3 regions of the Lelliottia nimipressuralis genome follow, and region 1 is predicted to be linked to each of the others. Evidence: predicted binding sites of a transcription regulator. Region 1 holds the regulator's gene; each other region holds the start of a gene.
What was found. Region 1 encodes CRP, which controls carbon source genes, mostly activating them, when cyclic AMP is high. Its sites were predicted from a motif close to ATGTGANNNNNNTCACAT; they were not measured.
Positions count from the first base shown of each region.

Region 2: the regulator CRP is predicted to act here: its motif matches at 1,883-1,900, upstream of ACB496_RS15125 (YfcZ/YiiS family protein).
Region 3: the regulator CRP is predicted to act here: its motif matches at 1,814-1,831, upstream of rbsD (D-ribose pyranase).

Region 1 is NZ_CP167172.1:4,251,300-4,254,580, forward strand. It holds gene ACB496_RS20480 (phosphoribulokinase) at 1-559, shown strand, start outside; gene ACB496_RS20485 (OsmC family protein) at 643-1,047, opposite strand; gene crp (cAMP-activated global transcriptional regulator CRP) at 1,354-1,986, shown strand; gene ACB496_RS20495 (YccS/YhfK family putative transporter) at 2,045-3,281, shown strand, end outside.
Region 2 is NZ_CP167172.1:3,165,588-3,168,868, reverse strand. It holds gene mlaA (phospholipid-binding lipoprotein MlaA) at 1-240, shown strand, start outside; gene fadL (long-chain fatty acid transporter FadL) at 287-1,633, opposite strand; gene ACB496_RS15125 (YfcZ/YiiS family protein) at 2,006-2,290, shown strand; gene fadI (acetyl-CoA C-acyltransferase FadI) at 2,536-3,281, shown strand, end outside.
Region 3 is NZ_CP167172.1:4,668,385-4,671,665, reverse strand. It holds gene kup (low affinity potassium transporter Kup) at 1-1,687, shown strand, start outside; gene rbsD (D-ribose pyranase) at 1,914-2,333, shown strand; gene rbsA (ribose ABC transporter ATP-binding protein RbsA) at 2,341-3,281, shown strand, end outside.

The sequences.
Region 1 (3,281 bases):
GGTGCCATGGAATCAGGTTCCTGGCACATTCACCCCGTGGCAGCCCCTGCCGGAGCCAACGGACGTGTTGTTTTATGAAGGCTTGCACGGCGGCGTGGTGACTCCACAGCACGATGTGGCACGCCACGTGGATCTGCTGGTCGGCGTGGTGCCGATTGTCAATCTGGAGTGGATTCAGAAGCTGACCCGTGACATGAGCGAGCGCGGCCATTCGCGTGAAGCGGTGATGGATTCGGTCGTGCGCTCGATGGAAGATTACATCAACTTCCTGACGCCGCAGTTCTCGCGGACCCACATCAACTTCCAGCGCGTCCCGACGGTGGACACCTCTAACCCGTTTGCGGCGAAAACAATTCCGTCGCTGGACGAGAGTTTTGTGGTGATTCACTTCCGCAATCTGGAAGACATTGATTACCCCTGGCTGCTGGCGATGCTGCAGGGCTCATTCATTTCCCATATCAATACATTAGTGGTCCCGGGCGGGAAGATGGGGCTGGCGATGGAGCTGATCATGATGCCGCTGGTGCAACGGCTGATGGAAGGCAAGAAGATCGCCTGAGTTCAGTCGCCGGGGAGCGCTTCGCTATCCGGCTGAATCATGCGGTGACAGGCCCGGCAAGCGTAGCGCTACCGGGCGTAGTGTTAAGCGTCGATCACTTCGTAGGAATGCGTAATGTTCACCGCTTTTTCCAGCATCAGCGCCACGGAGCAGTACTTCTCCGCAGACAGATCCACCGCACGGGAAACCGCCGCATCCTTCAGCTCTTTACCGGTGACGATAAAATGCAAGTTGATGTGCGTAAACAGACGTGGCGCCTCTTCGCGACGCTCTGAGGTCAGCTTCACTTCGCAGTCCGTCACGTCATGACGACCTTTCTGCAGAATCGAAACCACGTCAATCGCGCTGCATCCGCCCGCCGCCATCAGTACCACTTCCATCGGGCTTGGCGCTTTATCTCCGGAGTTGCCGTCCATCAAAATCTGGTGTCCTGAAGCGGATTCGCCAAGGAACGTTAAACCTTCAACCCATTTCACACGCGCTTGCATTTTCATTAACTCCAAAGTTGCATTTTTCCGAACAGATTACGCGTGCGTTACAATTCTCGCAACGGAAGGCGACCTGCATCATGCTGAAGCGAGACACCAGGAGACACGCGGCTAAAGCTATGCTAAAACAGTCTCGATGCTACAGTAATACATTGACGTTACACATGTATGCAGAGGACATCAAACTTTACTGGCTGCGAACAGTGCGACAGCCACTTCCCAGGTACGGGTAAGAATTCGATTGCAACCCCAGAGTCAGGATGCGATTTTGACTCTGAGACAGCTTATAACAGAGGATAACAGCGCATGGTGCTTGGCAAACCGCAAACAGACCCGACTCTCGAATGGTTCTTGTCTCATTGCCACATTCATAAGTACCCATCGAAGAGCACGCTGATTCACCAGGGTGAAAAAGCGGAAACGTTGTATTACATCGTCAAAGGCTCGGTGGCAGTGCTGATCAAAGATGAAGAAGGGAAAGAGATGATCCTTTCTTATCTGAACCAGGGCGATTTCATCGGTGAACTGGGCCTGTTTGAAGAAGGCCAGGAACGTAGCGCCTGGGTGCGTGCGAAAACCGCGTGTGAAGTTGCAGAGATCTCCTATAAGAAATTCCGCCAGCTGATCCAGGTGAACCCGGACATCCTGATGCGTCTTTCTTCGCAGATGGCTCGCCGCCTGCAGGTCACTTCCGAGAAAGTGGGTAACCTCGCCTTCCTGGACGTAACAGGCCGCATCGCGCAGACCCTGCTGAACCTGGCGAAACAACCTGACGCCATGACCCACCCGGACGGTATGCAAATTAAAATTACCCGTCAGGAGATTGGTCAGATCGTCGGCTGTTCTCGTGAAACCGTTGGCCGTATCCTGAAAATGCTGGAAGATCAAAACCTGATCTCCGCTCACGGTAAAACTATCGTGGTCTACGGAACGCGTTAATTCCGGAACGAACGGCGTGCCATCGCGAGGTGTCACGCCGTTTTTGTCTCTGACGATCATGTGGCGCAGGCTGATTTATCACCCCGAAGTTAACTACGCACTACGTCAAACTCTGGTGTTATGTCTTCCCGTGGCTGTCGGTTTAATCCTGGGCCATCTGCAACATGGGCTGTTGTTCTCTCTCGTTCCTGCCTGCTGCAACATTGCCGGTCTCGATACACCGCATAAACGCTTTTTCAAACGCCTGATTATCGGCGGCTGCCTGTTCGCCGGATGTAGCCTGGCCGTGCAGCTGCTGCTGGCCCGTGATATCCCGCTGCCGTTAATCCTGACCGTGCTGGCTATGACGCTGGGCGTCACGGCGGAGATCAGTTCGCTGCACGCTCGCCTACTGCCCGCCTCACTGATAGCCGCTATTTTCACACTGAGCCTCGCCGGAAATATGCCCGTCTGGGAGCCGCTGCTGATCTATACGTTCGGTACCCTGTGGTACGGGCTGTTTAACTGGTTCTGGTTCTGGATGTGGCGGGAGCAGCCCCTGCGCGAATCCCTGAGCCTGCTCTACGTCCAGCTCGCGGACTATTGCGAAGCCAAATACACCCTGCTGACGCAACACACAGACCCGGAAAAATCATTGCCCCCGCTGCTTACGCGCCAGCAAAAAGTGGTCGACTTAATCAGCCAGTGCTATCAGCAGCTGCATATGCTGGCGGCCAATAAAAACCATGAATACAAGCGACTGCTGCGCGTCTTCCAGGTGGGGCTTGATCTACAGGAGCATATTTCGGTCAGTCTGCATCACCCGCAGGAGGTGCAAAAACTGGTGGAGCGCAGCCACGCCGAAGCGGTGATCCGCTGGAATGCCCAGACGGTCGCGGCCCGCCTGCGGGTGCTGGCTGACGATATTCTTTACCACCGTTATCCCACGCGTTTTACAATGGATAAACAGCTGGGCGCGCTGGAGAAAATTGCCCGTCAGCATCCGGATAATCCGGTTGGGCAGTTTTGCGCGTGGCACTTTAGCCGCATCGCACGCGTGTTGCGCACTCAGCGCCCGCTCTACCCGCGCGACCTGATGGCCGATAAACAAAAGCGTCTGCCGCTGCTACCGGCACTGAAAAGCTATTTATCACTGAAATCTTCCGCCCTGCGCAATGCCGCACGCATCAGCGTGATGCTGAGCATCGCCAGCCTGATGGGCGTCGCGCTGCACTTACCCAAGCCCTACTGGATTTTAATGACCGTGCTGTTTGTCACGCAGAATGGCTATGGCGCGACGCGCGTGCGAATACTGC
Region 2 (3,281 bases), 1.1 Mb from region 1:
CTGTCATGGCTGACCTGGCCGCTGTCCATTGGTAAATGGACCGTGGAAGGGATTGAGACACGCGCTCAGTTGCTGGATTCCGACGGCCTGCTCCGACAGTCTTCCGATCCGTACATTATGGTGCGTGAAGCCTACTTCCAGAATCACGACTTTATTGCCAACGGCGGTAAGCTGAAACCGGAAGACAATCCGAATGCCAAAGCTATCGAGAATGAACTTTCAGAGATAGATAAAGAATAAATAAAAAAAGGTGAGCAAATGCTCACCTTTTTTAATGCTGGCGCGATTAGAACGCGTAGTTGAAGTTGGTACCGAACAGCCAGGCTTTACCTTCAGATTTAAAGGTGTACGCAGCAGGGCCTTCACCCTCGGTGAAGCTGACGTTCTGACCGTGCATATAAGAAGCACCCACATCGATAGACGCATCGTCGTTAAACGCATAAGTCATACCGGCGCTCAGCCACAGACGGTCCTGATCCGGGATAGAAATGGAGCGTTTGTCCGCAGGAACCGGGCTGTCATCGAACGCGATACCGGTACGGAAGGTCCAGTTCTTATCGTAGTAGTAGGTCGTACCCAGCGCGATACGATAAGCATCTTTGAAGCTTTCATCTTTATAGAACAGCGTCTGGCCGTCGTTGCCGGTGGCTTTCAGCTCCTGGAACTGACTCCAGCTGGTGTAGGTCAGGCTGTAGTGGACAGCCCACTGCGGTGCCACGCGGTTATAACCAGACACTTCCCACATTTCTGGCAGGTTCAGCGTCAGCGCGCCACTCTGGGTTCTGCCGCCGGTGCCCGCTGGCAGACCGGTCAGGCCCATGCTGGCAAAGATGTTGCTCAGGTTCGGGTCAATGGAGCTTTTATAGTCGCCGTCGAAGTCGATTTTCACTTCAGAACGGTAGGTCAGACCCCAGCGGTTGTTTTTATCCAGCTCATAAAGGATACCGGCGTTCCAGCCGAAGCCCCACTCGTCACCCTTCAGGTAAGCGATCTGATCGTCAGGGGAGTTAATACCGTCCAGCATGGATGGAGGCACCATCCCCTGCAGCTGGCCTGCCAGCAGTGGACCGAGTGAACCCGCATAGCGCTCGATTTTGGCTTTCGCGTAAACCGCATCAAAGCCCACACCGAAGCTCCAGTTGCTGTCCAGACGATACGCGCCGCTCAGGTTGAGGTTGATGGTCTGCAGGTCAGTCTTACCGCCATAAATGCCGGCCGCGTAGCTGTCGTTAAATTCTGTTGCCAGACCATAGTTGGATGTGACGGATGCGCCCCAGCCAAATTGATCGTTGATTGGCATAACAAAGTGCATGTTAGGTACCCACGCCACGGGCGCGATGTTGTCCTGGTTAGCACTCTGTCCGGTTAAATTGGATTTCCCGGTAACGTTCACATCAGGATCGATATAAACGGCACCCATTGAGAAGGTTGGGCGATCAAACATAGTGATCAGCGCCGGGTTACGGCTCACGTTGCCTGCGTCATCGGCAATCGCACCTTCCCCAGAATATGCACGGCCAAGGCCAGAGGAAGAAAATTCGTTAAGCTGGAAGCCCGCTGACCAGGCGGAGGTTGATACGATTGCCACTGCGACTGCCAGCGCAGTCTTTTTGAACAGGGTTTTCTGGCTCATGACCATAACCTCATTGAGTTATTTTTATGCAATATATGTTACATAGAGTAACAGGAGCGCGAAGTGTAGGGTCTGCGGTAACACTTAGAAATCAGACCAGTGGCGAGAGTATAGGTCGGACCAGATGGGATGTTGCAAGTATGTTTCTGAAGTTTTTCAAAGATGTTTTTTGAAACGAGATCTCTGTGGCAAAAATGCGACCACCGGCACTCAGCAGAAAGGGTGATTTTTGCGTTAGATCATTTTTTAGTGTGATAACGGTCACTTATCCCCGTTTGCGCCATTAACGGCTGGAGAGAGCCACGGCCAGGGCGTAAAATATCAGCAACGTGTTTATCTCGCGCCGTGCGCGAATGCAGAGGAACTTGAGCTATGAGTAAATGCAGTGCTGATGAAACCCCGGTTTGCTGCTGTATGGATGTCGGTACCATTATGGATAACACCGATTGCACCGCGTCTTACAGCCGCGTATTTAGCAAACGTTCGGATGCAGAAGAAACCTTAGCCGCGCTGACCAAACGCGCGCGCGACGTGGAATCCGATCCCTGTGAAATCAAATCCACCCTCACGGAAGTGGACGGTGGCGTGAAGCTTGATATCGATTTCATCTTTGCGTGTGAAGCTGAAACTCTGATTTTCCAGCTCGGTCTGCGTTAATTTCTCCGTAAAGTTGCCGGGTGATTTTTTACTTATCTGACCTGCAGTTTCGTAGTCCTGATAAGGCAAAGTCGCGGCCCGCAAAAAATACCTCAAATGCCCCTGTGACCCAGGGGCATTTTCTTTTCTTCTCTGTGTCTTAGCTCGCACTTTTTCGCTTCCCCGATTGGCTCTATGTAAAAAAATGGTTAAAACTGTTATCAGGTCAGACCACTTTGCGCTTATATCATTTACAGGGGACTTTTATGAGTCAGGCACTACCGCTCGTCACCCGTCAGGGTGACCGCATTGCCATTGTCAGCGGATTACGTACTCCGTTTGCACGTCAGGCGACGGCATTTCACGGAATACCGGCTGTCGATCTGGGGAAAATGGTAGTGGGGGAGATGCTGGCTCGCAGCGAAATACCCCCAGAGGTCATCGAACAACTGGTTTTTGGCCAGGTCGTCCAGATGCCGGAAGCACCCAATATCGCCCGCGAAATCGTGCTTGGGACGGGAATGAACGTCCATACCGATGCCTACAGCGTCAGTCGCGCCTGTGCGACCAGCTTCCAGGCCGTCGCTAACGTAGCGGAAAGCCTGATGACCGGCACCATTCGCGCCGGTATTGCAGGCGGGGCCGACTCCTCTTCCGTTCTGCCGATTGGCGTCAGTAAAAAGCTGGCCCGTGTGCTGGTGGATGTCAATAAAGCCCGCACCATGGGGCAGCGTCTCAAACTATTCTCCCGCCTGCGTCTGCGCGATCTGGCGCCGGTGCCGCCAGCGGTCGCGGAATATTCTACCGGCCTGCGAATGGGCGATACCGCAGAGCAAATGGCGAAAACCTACGGCATCACCCGCGAACAGCAAGATGCCCTGGCACATCGCTCGCATCAGCGTGCCGCGCTGGCGTGGTCCGAGGGAAAACTGGCGGATGAAGTGATGACGGCCTATATCCCGCCGTATCGCGAACCGCTCAGTGAAGATAACAATATCCGTGGCAGTTCGAC
Region 3 (3,281 bases), 420 kb from region 1:
CCTGGTGGTTTCCGTTAAGTATCTCTCCTTTGTCATGCGCGCGGATAACGCCGGTGAAGGCGGGATCCTGACCCTCATGTCTCTTGCCGGGCGTAATACATCGGCAAAAATGACCTCGTTCCTGGTGATTATCGGCCTGATCGGTGGCAGCTTCTTCTATGGAGAAGTGGTGATTACCCCGGCGATTTCGGTGCTCTCAGCAATTGAGGGGCTGGAGATTATTGCGCCGCAGTTGGATACGTGGGTCGTTCCGCTCGCCATCATTGTGCTGACGCTGCTGTTTGCTATTCAGAAGCACGGTACGGGGCTGGTGGGTAAACTCTTTGCACCCATTATGCTGGCATGGTTCCTGATTCTGGCGGCACTCGGTCTGCGCAGTATTATCGCCAACCCAGAAGTGCTGCAGGCGCTGAACCCAATGTGGGCGGTCCACTTCTTCCTGGAATACAAAACGGTTTCGTTCGTCGCGCTGGGCGCCGTGGTGCTGTCGATCACCGGTGTGGAAGCGCTGTATGCGGATATGGGGCACTTCGGTAAGCTGCCGATTCGTCTGGCCTGGTTCACCGTGGTTCTGCCGTCTCTGGTGCTGAACTATTTCGGTCAGGGCGCGCTGCTGCTCAAACATCCGGAAGCGATCAAGAACCCGTTCTTCCTGCTGGCGCCTGACTGGGCGCTGGTGCCGATGCTTATCCTTGCCACTCTGGCGACGGTCATTGCCTCTCAGGCAGTGATTTCCGGCGTCTTCTCCCTGACGCGCCAGGCGGTTCGTCTGGGCTATCTGTCGCCGATGCGCATCATTCATACCTCGGAGATGGAGTCTGGCCAGATTTACATTCCGTTCATCAACTGGCTGCTCTACTTCGCCGTGGTGATCGTGATTGTCAGCTTCGAGCACTCCAGCAACCTGGCCGCGGCGTACGGTATTGCGGTGACGGGTACGATGGTGCTGACTTCGATTCTCTCGACCACCGTGGCGTACCGGAACTGGCACTGGAATAAATTCCTGGTTGCGCTGATTCTGGTGGGCTTCCTCTGCATCGATGTACCGCTGTTCTCAGCAAACCTCGACAAAATCGTCTCCGGCGGCTGGCTGCCGTTGACCCTGGGGCTGGTGATGTTCCTGGTGATGACCACCTGGAAGAGCGAGCGCTTCCGCCTGCTGCGCCGTATGCACGAGCATGGTAACTCTCTGGAAGCGATGATTGCCTCGCTGGAGAAATCGCCGCCGGTACGCGTGCCTGGCACCGCAGTTTATATGTCACGCGCACTGAACGTGATTCCGTTTGCCCTGATGCACAACCTCAAGCACAACAAAGTGCTGCACGAGCGCGTGATCCTGCTGACGCTGAGAACCGAAGATGCACCATACGTCCACAACGTGCGCCGTGTGCAGATCGAACAGCTTTCTCCGACCTTCTGGCGCGTGGTGGCGAGTTACGGCTGGCGCGAAACGCCGAACGTGGAAGAGGTGTTCCACCGCTGCGGTCTGGAAGGGCTGAGCTGTCGAATGATGGAAACCTCGTTCTTTATGTCGCACGAGTCGCTGATTGTCGGCAAACGTCCGTGGTATCTGCGTCTGCGCGGCAAGCTGTACCTCATCCTGCAGCGTAACGCCCTGCGCGCACCTGACCAGTTTGAAATCCCGCCTAACCGCGTGATTGAGTTAGGCACGCAGGTCGAGATTTAACCTCCGCAACACCTTCTCCCGGTGACGCTTCGCTTGCACGGCCCTACGAAACCGTAGGCCGTATAAGCGAGGCGCCACCAGGTAAAACACTTCCCAAAATGCCCCCACATTTCACTTAGCGAAACGTTTCGACGTTGATCACAATTCTGTTACGTCATGATGGTTTTCTGAACACTCTTGCGGCTACACTTCTTTTAGCGAAACGTTTCGCTAGTGGAGCAAGAAAATGAAGAAAGGCACGGTACTCAATTCTGAAATCTCATCGGTTATTTCCCGTCTTGGGCATACCGATACGCTGGTGGTTTGCGATGCAGGCTTACCGGTTCCGCGCAGCACAACCCGTATTGATATGGCGTTAACGCAGGGCGTGCCCTCGTTTATGCAGGTACTGGGCGTGGTGACGTCGGAGATGCAGGTTGAGGCGGCCATTCTCGCGACGGAGATCAAACAACATAATCCGCAACTCCACGAAACGTTGCTCAGCCATATTGAGCAACTGCAACAACACCAGGGAAACACCATAGAAATTCGTTACACAACGCACGAGCAATTCAAACAACAAACCGCAGACAGTCAGGCGGTGATTCGCAGCGGGGAGTGTTCCCCGTATGCGAATATCATTCTCTGTGCTGGCGTCACGTTCTGAGGCCATCATGGACGCATTATTGCAACTCAAAGGGATCGATAAATCGTTCCCGGGCGTAAAAGCCCTCTCCGGTGCCGCGTTAAACGTTTACTCCGGGCGCGTTATGGCGCTGGTGGGTGAAAACGGCGCTGGCAAATCCACAATGATGAAAGTGCTCACCGGCATTTATGCCCGTGACGCCGGAACGCTGCTGTGGCTGGGGAAAGAGACGACCTTCACCGGACCTAAATCCTCTCAGGAAGCCGGGATTGGTATTATCCACCAGGAGCTGAACCTGATCCCGCAGCTCACCATTGCGGAAAACATCTTCCTGGGCCGTGAATTCGTTAATCGCTTTGGCAAAATCGACTGGAAAAAGATGTACGCCGAAGCCGACATTCTGCTGGCGAAGCTGAATCTGCGCTTTAAAAGCGACCGTCTGGTAGGCGACTTGTCTATTGGCGATCAGCAGATGGTGGAAATCGCCAAAGTGCTGAGCTTCGAGTCGAAAGTCATCGTTATGGATGAACCGACCGACGCCCTGACCGATACAGAAACCGAATCCCTGTTCCGCGTGATCCGCGAGCTGAAATCTCAGGGGCGCGGGATCGTCTATATATCCCACCGCATGAAAGAGATCTTCGAGATTTGCGATGACGTGACGGTATTCCGCGACGGGCAATTTATTGCCGAGCGCGAGGTCTCCTCGCTGACCGAAGATACGCTGATTGAGATGATGGTGGGGCGCAAGCTGGAAGAACAGTATCCGCGTCTCGACAAAACGCCGGGCGCTGTCCGCCTGAAAGTCGACAATCTGTGTGGGCCGGGCGTAAACGATGTCTCCTTCACGCTGCGTCAGGGCGAAATCCTTGGCGTGGCCGGGCTGATGGGGGCCGGGCGTACCGAGCTGATGAAAGTGCTGTACGGCGCGCTGCCGCGCACCAGTGGTTACGTCACCCTCGACGGCCA